2 linked regions of the Allochromatium vinosum DSM 180 genome follow. The protein of the gene in region 1 binds, or shares a complex with, the protein of each later gene. Links are inferred from orthologs where the notes say so. Each region holds a gene or a part of one and is shown on either strand. Other genes may lie near its edges.

What was found.
Region 2: the proteins of uvrB (region 1) and uvrD are in contact, whole or in part, in a crystal structure (PDB 7EGT), measured with the Thermus thermophilus proteins. The link is inferred for Allochromatium vinosum DSM 180 from one-to-one orthologs. Residues at the interface, in WP_096411307.1 of Thermus thermophilus: Glu23, Leu25, Arg26, Asp27, Gly28, Glu29, Arg30, Phe31, Arg55, Glu326, Asp327, Phe328, Glu379, Ser382, Gln383, His398, Gly400, Arg401; in WP_096412145.1 of Thermus thermophilus: His654, Arg656, Phe657, Gln666, Asp668, Glu669, Lys680, Arg681, Leu682, Ser683, Lys685, Tyr686, Ala687.

The regions. Positions count from the first base shown.
Region 1 is NC_013851.1:421,295-426,990, forward strand. Bases 1,308-4,286 are described here. They hold uvrB (excinuclease ABC subunit UvrB), read right to left. Parts: upstream 3,817-4,286; coding sequence 1,798-3,816; downstream 1,308-1,797. Other genes in these bases: ALVIN_RS01785 (glutaminyl-peptide cyclotransferase), read right to left, coding at 1,308-1,801; ALVIN_RS01795 (pyridoxal phosphate-dependent aminotransferase), read left to right, coding at 3,960-4,286. In the rest of the region: ALVIN_RS16850 (uracil-DNA glycosylase), read left to right, coding at 1-378; sulfur globule structural protein SgpB, read left to right, coding at 605-979; more of ALVIN_RS01785, read right to left, coding at 1,046-1,307; more of ALVIN_RS01795, read left to right, coding at 4,287-5,150; ALVIN_RS17455 (methyl-accepting chemotaxis protein), read right to left, coding at 5,433-5,696. UniProt on the Escherichia coli protein: The UvrABC repair system catalyzes the recognition and processing of DNA lesions. A damage recognition complex composed of 2 UvrA and 2 UvrB subunits scans DNA for abnormalities.
Region 2 is NC_013851.1:3,428,706-3,434,359, forward strand. The notes cover bases 850-3,786. They hold uvrD (DNA helicase II), read left to right. Parts: upstream 850-1,187; coding sequence 1,188-3,386; downstream 3,387-3,786. Other genes in these bases: rpsA (30S ribosomal protein S1), read left to right, coding at 3,498-3,786. Outside these bases: ALVIN_RS15195 (DEAD/DEAH box helicase), read right to left, coding at 1-754; more of rpsA, read left to right, coding at 3,787-4,706; radical SAM family heme chaperone HemW, read left to right, coding at 4,720-5,654. UniProt on the Escherichia coli protein: A helicase with DNA-dependent ATPase activity. Unwinds DNA duplexes with 3'-5' polarity. Translocates on single-stranded DNA with 3'-5' polarity. Initiates unwinding more efficiently from a nicked substrate than double-stranded DNA.

The sequences.
Region 1 (5,696 bases):
CGGGCCGGCCAGTTGCTGACCCGGATGCTGGCGGCGATCGGCTTCAGCCGCGAACAGGTCTACATCGCCAATGTGCTCAAGTGCCGTCCGCCCGGCAATCGCGATCCCAAGCCGGACGAGGCGCTGGCCTGCCAAGCCTATCTGCACCGTCAGGTGGCCCTGATCGAACCCAGGGTCATCCTCTCGGTGGGACGGATCTCGGCGCAGCAACTGCTGAAGACGGATACCCCGGTCGGTCGACTGCGTGGACAGTGGTTCGACTATGGTCCGGCACATATCCCGCTGCGCGTGACCTATCATCCGGCCTATCTGCTACGCTCTCCCGAGCAGAAGGCCAAGGCGTGGGACGATCTGACCGAGGTCTGGCGGCGGCTGTGACCCGACGGGCGGTGGCGGGTGTGTCTTGAATCGCGCGGTTACTTTTCGAACAATGCCACACGAAACGAGTGGCTGGACATCTCGATCAGCTTTGCCTATGATTTTTATGGTTGCGATCGTTAAATAAGATTTCTTATTTAATTATTTTCTAATATACACTCTTCCCCGTGGTCGATGCAGTGCTGGCCACGCTTGCTGCCAACGACAAAATGATCGGAGAGAACAGATGAAAAAGCTTGCTACCGCTGCTGCCGTCGCCGCCCTTCTTGGTGCTTCCGCTTCCGCTTCCGCCTGGTGGGGTCCGGGCTGGGGCGGTCCGGGCTACGGCTCGGGCATGGGCGACTGGATGAATGACATGTTCGGCGACGGCTACGGCGACTTCAACATGAGCATGAGCGGGGGCGGTCGCGGCTATGGTCGCGGTAACGGCTACGGTCGCGGTTATGGCTACGGTAACCCCTACTATGGTTACGGCTATCCCTACTACGGCGGCTACGGCGCTCCCTACGGCGCGTATGGCGCTCCCTACGCCTTCCCCTATGGCGCACCTTACGGCGCACCGGTCGCTCCTGCGGCTCCGGCTCAGTCCGAGTCCAAGTAAGCGCGACATCTAAGTCGGGGAAAGAAGCCAGGCGCTCTGCCTGGCTTCTTTCGTTTCAGGGCTTCGCTATTCGATCACGATTTCGTAGAGTCGGGGCCAGTGCTTGCCTGTGACGAACAGCCGACCTGTCGCGGCGTCATGAGCAATGCCGTTCATCACCGCTTCTGGCCCCACTCGCTCGCTGGATGGATAGAGCGTCGTCAGATCGACCACGGCTGTCACCTGGCCGCTGTCGGGTGCGATTTGCACCAGATGATCACTGCGCCAGACGTTGGCCCAGATGGCGCCATTGATGTATTCCAGTTCGTTGAGCCTGTGCACCGGGCGCTTACCGGCGCGGACCTTCACCCGTCGCACGACGTTCCGGGTCTCGGGATCGAGAAACCGTAGCTCGTCCGTACCGTCGCTCATGATCCAGTGCTGTCCATCCTGGGTCAGACCCCAGCCTTCGCCGGTATAGCTGAAGGTTTCCAGTCGCTCGAAGGTCTTGGCGTCGTAGATGATCCCGAGCCGTTCGCGCCAGGTCAGTTGCACCAGGCGTCCGCGCCAATCCGTGAGGCCCTCGCCGAACAGATTGGGGGCGAGCCGGATGTCCTGCTCCACGCGCCCGGTTTCCAGATCGACCCGGCGCAAGGTCGAACGGCCATAGTTGCCGGTGCTCTCGTAGAGCGTGCCGTCGATGAAGATCAAGCCCTGGGTGAAGGCGCTCGAGTCGTGCGGATAGCTCGCTACCACCCGATAGCCGAGTACCGGCGCTGAGTCGGCTAAAGCGACACCACACCACAGCATCAACAGCGCGACCAAACCGAGTCCCGACTTCATGCGGCCAGTCCTCGCGCCTGCAACTCGCGGATCTGGTCGCGAATCGCCGCCGCCTCCTCGAACTCCAGATTCTTAGCGTGCTGGTACATCTGCTTTTCCAGCGTCTTGAGACGCTTGGCCATCTGCTGGGGCGTCAGACGACCGTACTCGGCCACCTGCTCGGCGACCCTGGCGTATTCGCGGGCCTTCATCGGTGCGCCGGGCGTGTGGGCTTCCAGGATGTCGGCAACCGCCTTGCGGATGGTCTGGGGTGTGATGCCCTGGGCTTCGTTCGCCGCGATCTGCTTGGCGCGGCGCCGCTCGCTCTCCTCGATCGCGCGCTGCATTGAGCCGGTGATCCGGTCGGCATAGAGGATCGCCTTGCCGTTGGCGTTGCGCGCCGCGCGGCCGATGGTTTGGATCAGCGAATCGGTCGAGCGCAGAAACCCCTCCTTGTCGGCATCCAGGATCGCCACCAGCGACACCTCGGGCATGTCCAGCCCCTCGCGCAGCAGATTGATGCCGACCAGCACGTCGAAGGCGCCGAGCCGCAGATCGCGGATGATCTCGACCCGCTCGACGGTGTCGATGTCCGAATGCAGATAGCGCACCTTGACGCCGTGCTCGTCGAGATACTCGGTCAGATCCTCAGCCATGCGCTTGGTGAGCGTCGTCACCAGCACCCGCTCGTCGGCGGCCACGCGCGGGCCGATCTCGGACAGCAGGTCGTCGACCTGACTGAGCGCCGGGCGCACCTCGACCTCGGGATCGACCAGCCCGGTCGGGCGCACCACCTGTTCGATGACCGCGCCCGAGTGCTCGATCTCGAAGGCGCGCGGCGTGGCCGAGACATAGATGGTCTGCGGCTGGCGTGACTGGAACTCCTCGAACTGGAGCGGGCGGTTGTCAAGCGCCGAGGGCAGCCGGAAACCGTAGTTGACCAGATTCTCCTTGCGCGAGCGGTCGCCGCGATACATGCCGCCGAGCTGGGGCACGGTGACATGGCTCTCGTCGATGACGAGGATCGCATCGGGCGGCAGATAGTCGTACAGGGTCGGCGGCGGCTCGCCGGGTTGGCGTCCGGAGAGATAGCGGCTGTAGTTCTCGATGCCCTGGCAGTAGCCGACCTCCAGCATCATCTCCAGATCGAACAATGTGCGCTGTTCGAGCCGCTGGGCCTCGACCAGCTTGTCGTTGGCGCGCAGCCAGTCGAGCCGCTCCCTGAGTTCCGGTTTGATGAGATCGATGGCCTTCAGAATGGTCTCGCGCGGGGTGGCATAGTGGGTCTTTGGGAACACCGTGTAGCGCGAGACCTGCCGCCGCACCTCGCCGGTGAGCGGATCGAACAGCGACAGCGTCTCGATCTCGTCGTCGAACAGGGCGATGCGCAGCGCCTCGTCGTCGGACTCGGCCGGATGGATGTCGATCACGTCGCCGCGCACGCGATAGGCGCCGCGCGACAGCTCGATCTCGTTGCGGGTGTATTGCAGCTCGGCGAGCCGGCGCAGGATGGCGCGCTGGTCGATGCGCTCGCCGCGCTTGAGGATCAGCACCATCTTCAGATAGGCCTCGGGATCGCCCAGACCGTAGATCGACGAGACGGTGGCGACGATGATGACGTCGCGCCGTTCCAGCAGCGCCTTGGTCGCTGAGAGGCGCATCTGTTCGATGTGCTCGTTGATCGCGGCGTCCTTCTCGATATAGGTGTCGGTCGCCGGGACATAGGCTTCGGGCTGGTAGTAGTCGTAATAGGAGACGAAATACTCCACCGCGTTGCGCGGGAAGAACTCGCGCATCTCGCCATAGAGCTGGGCGGCCAGCGTCTTGTTGGGTGCGAGGATCAGGGCCGGACGCTGGACCTGGGCGATGACGTTGGCGATGGTGAAGGTTTTGCCCGAGCCGGTCACGCCGAGCAGGGTCAGGCCGGCCTCGCCGTCGTTCAGGCCCTCGACCAGACGGCGGATGGCTTCGGGCTGGTCGCCGGCCGGGGCGAAGGGGCTGACGAGTTCGAAGGCGGGACTGGACGGGTTGGACATGCCGGGAAACCTCGGGGATGCGCACAGCGGGCGCAGGTGGGGGAGGGGCGTTCGATTCGAGTGTCGGACAGCGGACGATTCGCTATTATTGTGGGCCTCCAACCACGAATCCAGCCATCAGGGCCATCCAGGTACTTTCGTCCATGACCACCAAGCTCGCTGCCCGCGTCCAGGCCGTCAAGCCGTCCGCGACCCTTGCCATCACCGCCCGCGCCGCCGCGCTCCGTGCCGAGGGTAAGGATGTGATCGGACTCGGCGTCGGGGAGCCGGATTTCGATACCCCCGAGCACATCAAGGCCGCCGCCATCCGCGCCATCGAGTCCGGCTTCACCAAATACACCGCCGTCGACGGCACGCCGGATCTCAAGCGCGCCATCATCGCCAAGTTCCAGCGCGAGAACGGGCTGGACTATGCGCCGAATCAGATCCTGGTCTCGTGCGGCGGCAAGCAGAGTTTCTTCAATCTGGCGCAGGCGCTGCTCGATCCGGGTGACGAGGTGGTGATTCCGGCACCCTATTGGGTGTCCTATCCGGACATGGTGCTGCTGGCCGGCGGCCTGCCTGTGTTCGTGCAGGCGGGCGCAGCGCAGTCGTTCAAGATCACCCCGGCCCAGCTCAAGGGGGCGATGAACGAGAAGACGCGGCTGGTGGTCATCAACAGTCCGTCCAATCCGACCGGGATGGCGTACAGCCGTGAGGAGCTGGAGGCGCTCGGTGAGGTGTTGCGTGATTTCCCGAAGGTGATCATTGCGACCGACGATATGTATGAGCATATCCGTTGGAGTTCGGCGCCTTTCGTGAACATTTTGAATGCCTGTCCGGATCTGGCGCCGCGCACGCTGGTGCTGAACGGGGTGTCGAAGGCGTATTCGATGACGGGCTGGCGGATCGGCTATGCGGCTGGGCCGGCGCACATCATCAAGGCGATGAACACCATCCAGTCGCAGAGTACGTCCAATCCGACGTCGATCTCGCAGGTGGCGGCGCAGGTGGCGCTGGACGGGCCGCAGGAGTGCATCGGGGTGATGCTCAAGGCGTTCATGGAGCGGCACGATTTCGTGGTCGAGCGGCTCAACCAGATTCCGGGCATCGAGTGTCTGCCGACCGATGGGACGTTCTATGTATTTCCGAAGGTGCAGAAGCTGATCGAACGTCTGGAAGGGGTGAACAACGATCTGGAGCTGGGCGAATATCTGATCGAGAAGGCGGGCGTGGCGGTGGTGCCTGGGTCGGCGTTCGGGTTGGGCGGGTATATGCGGTTGTCGATCGCCACCAGCCGCGAGACGCTGGAACGGGCGTTGGATCGGATCGAGCAGGCAGTAAAAAACGCTTGACGCGGGTCGGGTCGGGCACTACCATGCGCGGCTCATGACTTTCCCTGGTAGCTCAGTCGGTAGAGCGGGTGACTGTTAATCACTAGGTCGGCGGTTCGAGCCCGTCCCAGGGAGCCATATAAGTAGAAGAAATCCCTGCCTTCTTGCGGAGGCAGGGATTTTTTTGCCTGCCTGATCGCTGGACTCCGGCGCATGTCCGGGACGTTGCCGGATCTTCCACAGTTTGAGATGTAGAGCCGCTTGAAGAGATTGCGGTGTACGACAAGCATCGCTGACGCAGCTCTAGCATCGGAAGCGACTGATGCTATGTGCGAGTTCCGTGGCGCTCTGGGCGATCTGGGTCGAGGTGCTGGCATTGGCGTCAGCAGCCGAGGCGGTGTGGTCGGCGATATCGCGGATGGCGACGATATTGCGGTTGATCTCCGTCGCCACATGCGTCTGCTCCTGAACGGCGGCGGCAATCTGCGTGCTCATCTCCTGGACGCCGGCCATGTCTTCGGTGATGCGCTGGAGAAAAGCGCCCGCCTCGTTGGCTTGGGCCGAACC
Region 2 (5,654 bases), 3.0 Mb from region 1 along the record:
GCAGCCCGTCGAACGGCTCCAGTTCCATGATGCGGGTGAGCACATCGAGCTTGTGGAAGCGGGTGACGATGCAGTGATGCTGCTCGATGGTATCGACCGTCTCGGAATTGGCGGCGATCTTGACCTCGACCGGATCGACCAGTCGCGTCTGAGCCACGCGCCGGATGGCCGGCGGCATGGTGGCCGAGAACAGCGCGACCTGACGCTCGGCCGGAGCCTGATCGAAGATCCAGTCGATGTCCTCGGCAAAGCCCATGTTGAGCATCTCGTCGGCCTCGTCCAGCACCAGGGCGCGGATCGAGTCCAGCGCCAGGGTGCCGCGACGGATGTGGTCCATGACCCGCCCTGGAGTTCCGACGATCACCTGTGGATTGCGCTTGAGTTGCGAGAGTTGCAGCCCGTAGCCCTGGCCACCATAGATGGGCAGCACGTTAAAGCCCTTGAGATCCGTAGCATAACGCTGGAAGGCTTCGGCGACCTGGAGCGCCAGTTCGCGCGTGGGCGTGAGCACCAGCACCTGCGGCTTGCGCAGATCCGGATCGAGACGGCTGAGCATCGGCAGGGCGAAGGCGGCAGTCTTCCCGGTGCCGGTCTGGGCCTGACCGAGCAGGTCGCGACCGGCGAGCAGATGCGGGATACACTGGCTCTGGATCGCCGTGGGGGATTCGTAGCCGAGGTTCTTGACCGCTTGCGCGATCACGGGTGAAAGACCGAGCGCGTCGAAGCCGACGCTCGTTTCGTCTGGGGTATCCATGATGGAGGGGCCTCTCGGAGGGAGGTAGGGCGAACCCTTGGAGAAGGCCGACCGGCCAGCCTAGAGGGGAGTCGCGGAATAACCGGGTATTATCGACATCTTTCACGCGTCGCGCAAGATCAACATCCAATATTCGCGCGCACTTAACGGACCTGGGCCGCGGGCGATTTTTTATGTTAATTTAATCAAAAACTTAGATGCGAGCAGCCTGTTGATAAGCCTGTGGATAAATTGTGCGCAAAGTGTGCGCAAAAAAATATCGCCATTTCCATGCACATTTTACACACAACTTATCCACAGGCGATGCAGGTTTCAAACCTATGATAAGAAAAGAAAAATTCAACTTATCCACTTATCCACAGGCCCTATAATTACTAACATAAGATATATATCTTAATTAGTTATTAAGGATGCGGCGGTTTAAAATCGCACGATGAACGCTTCTTTCCTGCTCGACTCACTCAACCCGGCCCAACGCGAAGCCGTTTCCGCCGATCCCGGTCATCTGCTGATCCTCGCCGGTGCGGGATCGGGCAAGACACGCGTGCTCGTCCACCGTATCGCCTGGCTACTTCAGGTCCAGCAGGTCCAGCCCTGGTCGATCCTGGCCGTCACCTTCACCAACAAGGCCGCGCGCGAGATGCGCAGTCGACTCGACGAGATGCTCGGCACACCCGTCGGCGGGATGTGGGTCGGTACCTTCCATGGTCTCGCCCATCGCTTTCTGCGCGCGCACTGGCAGGACGCGGGTCTGCCTCAGCAATTCCAGATCCTGGACTCGGACGATCAGCTCCGGCTCATCAAGCGCCTGCTCAAGGAGATGCAGATCGACGAGGCCCGCTGGCCGCCCCGTCAGATCCAGGGCTTCATCAATCGCCAGAAGGATGAAGGACTGCGCCCGCATCATCTGTCCGAGACCGGCGACTTCGTGCAGGACAGGATGATCGCGGTCTATCGCGAATACGAAGCTGCGCGCCTCCGGGCCGGATCGCTCGACTTCGCTGACCTCCTGCTCTGCACGCTGGAGCTGCTGCGCGAGCGGGCAGACATCCTGCACCACTACCAGCAGCGCTTCGCCCACATCCTGGTCGACGAATTCCAGGACACCAACGCCATCCAGTACGCCTGGCTGCGCCTGCTCGCCGGCGGCGACAATCACCTGTTCGCCGTCGGTGACGACGACCAGTCCATCTACGGCTGGCGCGGAGCCAAGGTCGAGAACATCCAGTCGTTTCAGCGGGACTACCCGACGACGCGCACCATCCGGCTGGAACAGAACTATCGCTCCACCGGCAACATCCTGGCTGCGGCCAACGCGCTGATCGCCCACAACCCCGCGCGCTTGGGCAAGAACCTCTGGACCCAGGACAGCGCCGGCGAGCCGATCCGTCGCTATACCGCCTTCAACGAGGTCGACGAGGCGCGCTTCGTCGTCGAGCGCATCCGCCGCTTCGTCCAGGACGGCCATCGGCGCGATGAATGCGCCATCCTCTACCGCACCACGGCCCAATCGCGGCTGTTCGAGGAAGCGCTGATCCAGGCCGGCATCCCCTATCGGGTCTATGGCGGACTGCGCTTCTTCGAGCGCGCCGAGATCCGCGACGCGCTCGCCTATCTGCGTCTGATCGCCAATCCGAACGACGATGCGTCGTTCGAACGGGTGGTGAATCTCCCCACGCGCGGCATCGGCGAGCGCACGGTCGAGCTGGTTCGCGAACAGGCACGCGCGGCCGGCGTCTCGCTGTGGCGCGCGGCCCGTGAGCTCAGCACCAGCGGGGCGCTCAGCCCACGGGCGAGCAATGCACTGCGGGGTTTCCTCGACCTGATCGAGAGCCAGCGCGCTGCACGCGAGGGGCGTGCACTCAGCGAAATCGCCGACCGCGTGATCGAGGCGACCGGACTGATCGAGCACTTCAAGAACAGCAAGGACGGCAAGGGACAGGACCGGATCGAGAACCTGGAGCAGCTCATCGAGACCGTCAGCCGGTTCGAGCAAGATCTGCCCGACGAGGACGGTGATCCGCTCGGCGCCTTCCTGGCCCATGCCGCGCTGGAAGCGGGTGAGGCCGAAGCCGATCCGTTTGAGGACAGCGTGCAGCTCATGACGCTGCATAGCGCCAAGGGGCTGGAGTTTCCGCTGGTCTTCCTGGCCGGACTGGAGGAAGGGCTGTTCCCACACAGCCTTTCGGCCGACGATCCGGCGCGCCTGGAGGAAGAGCGCCGGCTGTGCTATGTCGGCCTGACGCGCGCCATGCGTCAGCTCTATCTCACCCAGGCCGAGAGTCGGCAGCTCTATGGGCGTAAGGAGTGTCCGGGGCCATCGCGTTTCCTGCGCGAGATCCCGCCCGAATTGATCGAGGAAGTCCGTGGCGGCGGTATCACCCGACCGGCGTTTGCAGCCAGGGTGCCGGCCTCCAGGTCCGTAGCCAGTAGTCCGGCCAAGAGCGGCGCGGGCGCCCAAGCGCCCGAAGGCTACCGGCTCGGCCAGCGCGTGCGTCATCCCAAGTTCGGCGAGGGCGTGGTGCTCAACAGCGAGGGACGCGGCGCTCAGGCGCGCATCCAGATCGACTTCAAGGGCGGCGTCGGGACCAAATGGCTGGTGCTGACCTATGCCCGGCTGGAGACGATGTGAGCGTCTGGAGGACGCTCGACGACTACCGGCCATCCGAATAATCCGCGATCTCAAGCGAGATCCGCCCTACAATAGTTCGTTTCATCCATCTCCCACGGCGTTCGTCCCACCATGTCCGAGTCCGCAAGCTTCGAAGATCTGCTCAACGAGTTCGACCAGACCCACCCACAGGCCCAGAAAGGTGAGCCGGCCGTGGGTGACAAGGTCAGCGGCACCCTGATCGCGATCGGCGAGGAATTCGCTTTCGTCGACCTGGGCGCCAAGTCCGAGGGCCGGCTCGATCTGGCCGTGATCCGCGACGCCGAGGGGCAGCTCAAGTACGCCGTCGGCGACACCGTCGAGACCCATGTCACCGGCAAGGACGAAGAGAGCGGCATGCTGCTGCTCGGCAGCCAGCACGCACACAAGTACCATGGCGTTGACGAACTCGAAAGCGCCTACCGTCAGGGGCTGCCGGTCCAGGGCCAGGTGACGGGCGCGGTCAAGGGCGGGTGTGAGGTTCAGGTCGCCGGCGTGCGCGCCTTCTGTCCGGCTTCGCAGATCGACATCCGCTTCATCGAGGATCTGTCCGAATTCGTCGGCCAGAAGCTCGACTTCCGGATCACCAAGTTCGAGGGCGGACGTCGGCCCAATCTGGTGGTCTCGCGCCGCGCACTGCTGGAAGAGGAACAGCGCCTCAAGGCCGAGGAACTGCGCGCCCAGCTCAAGGAAGGCGCGGTCCTCACCGGTACCGTCACCTCGCTCAAGGACTATGGCGCCTTCGTCGATCTCGGCGGACTGGAGGGCATGATCCATATCAGCCAGCTCGCCTTCGGTCACGTCAAGCACCCCAAGGAGGTGTTGCAGGTCGGACAGCCGATCGAGGTCAGCGTGCTGCGCATCGAGCCGGCGACCGACGCCAAGAAGCGCGATAAGATCGCGCTCTCCATCCGCGCCCTGAGCCGCGATCCCTGGCTCGATGCCATCGAGCAGTTCCCGGCCGGTACGCGCGTGCAGGGTCGGGTGGCACGCTTGCAACCGTTCGGCGCCTTCATCGAGCTGGCGCCCGGTGTCGACGGTCTGGTCCATATCAGCGAGCTGGGCGCCGGGCGGCGCGTCCAGCATCCGAGTGACGTGCTCAAGGAAGGCGACGAGGTGACGGCGACCGTGATCGGAGTCGATCTGGAGCGGCGACGCATCAGTCTTTCGCTCGACGAGAACCGTGAGGTCGATGCGGCCGCCGCCGTCGTCATCGCCACGGCGGCCAAAAAACCCGCCGCCGAGAAGACCATGGGCAGCTTCGGCGCCCTGCTTCAGGAAAGCCTCAAAAAGGGACGCTGAGCGGACGCGGCCGGTGGATTCGTTCGAGTATTCGCCGCCACCACTGGCGCTCTACGTCCATCTGCCCTGGTGCGTGCGCAAGTGTCCTTACTGTGACTTCAACTCGCATCCGGGCGGCCGTGAGTCACGGCCGTTCGACGCCTATGTCGAACGGTTGCAGCTGGATCTCGACGCAGAGCTTCGCGAACCGGCGGCGCGTCGTCCGATCGGCTCGATCTTCATCGGCGGCGGCACGCCGAGCCTGTTTCCAGGCCCGGCGATCCGCCGTCTGCTCGACGGCATCCGCGCGCGCGTCGAATTGATCCCGGACGCTGAGATCACCCTGGAGGCCAATCCGGGCACGATCGATGCCGCGCATTTCGCCGCCTATCGCGAGGCGGGCATCAATCGGCTCTCGATCGGGGTGCAGAGCCTGTCGACCGAACAGTTGGAACGGCTCGGACGCATCCACACGCCCGAAGAGGCGCGTGAGGCCGTGCGGATCGCACGCGCACTGGGATTCGACAACCTCAATCTGGATCTGATGTTCGGTCTTCCCGGTCAGACGCTGGACGGGGCGCGAGCGGACCTCGACGCCCTGATCGCGCTGGAGCCCGAGCACGTCTCTTACTATCAGCTCACCGTCGAACCAGGCACGGCTTTCGGTGCACGTCCGCCCGAGCTGCCGGATGGCGATCTCGTCGCCGACATGGGAGCGGAAGGCGCCGCGCGTCTGGAATCGGCCGGCTATGGGCGTTACGAAGTCTCGGCCTATGCACGTCGCGGACGTCAGTGCCGGCACAATCTCAATTACTGGCGTTTCGGCGACTATCTGGGCATTGGTGCAGGCGCGCACGGCAAGCTGAGCGCCCAGCGTGCACCGACCGAGTCGACCATGCCCTGGCGCGTCTGGCGTACCGAAAAGCCGGTTCACCCAAACCTGTATCTGAACGCCGACCCGAGCCAACC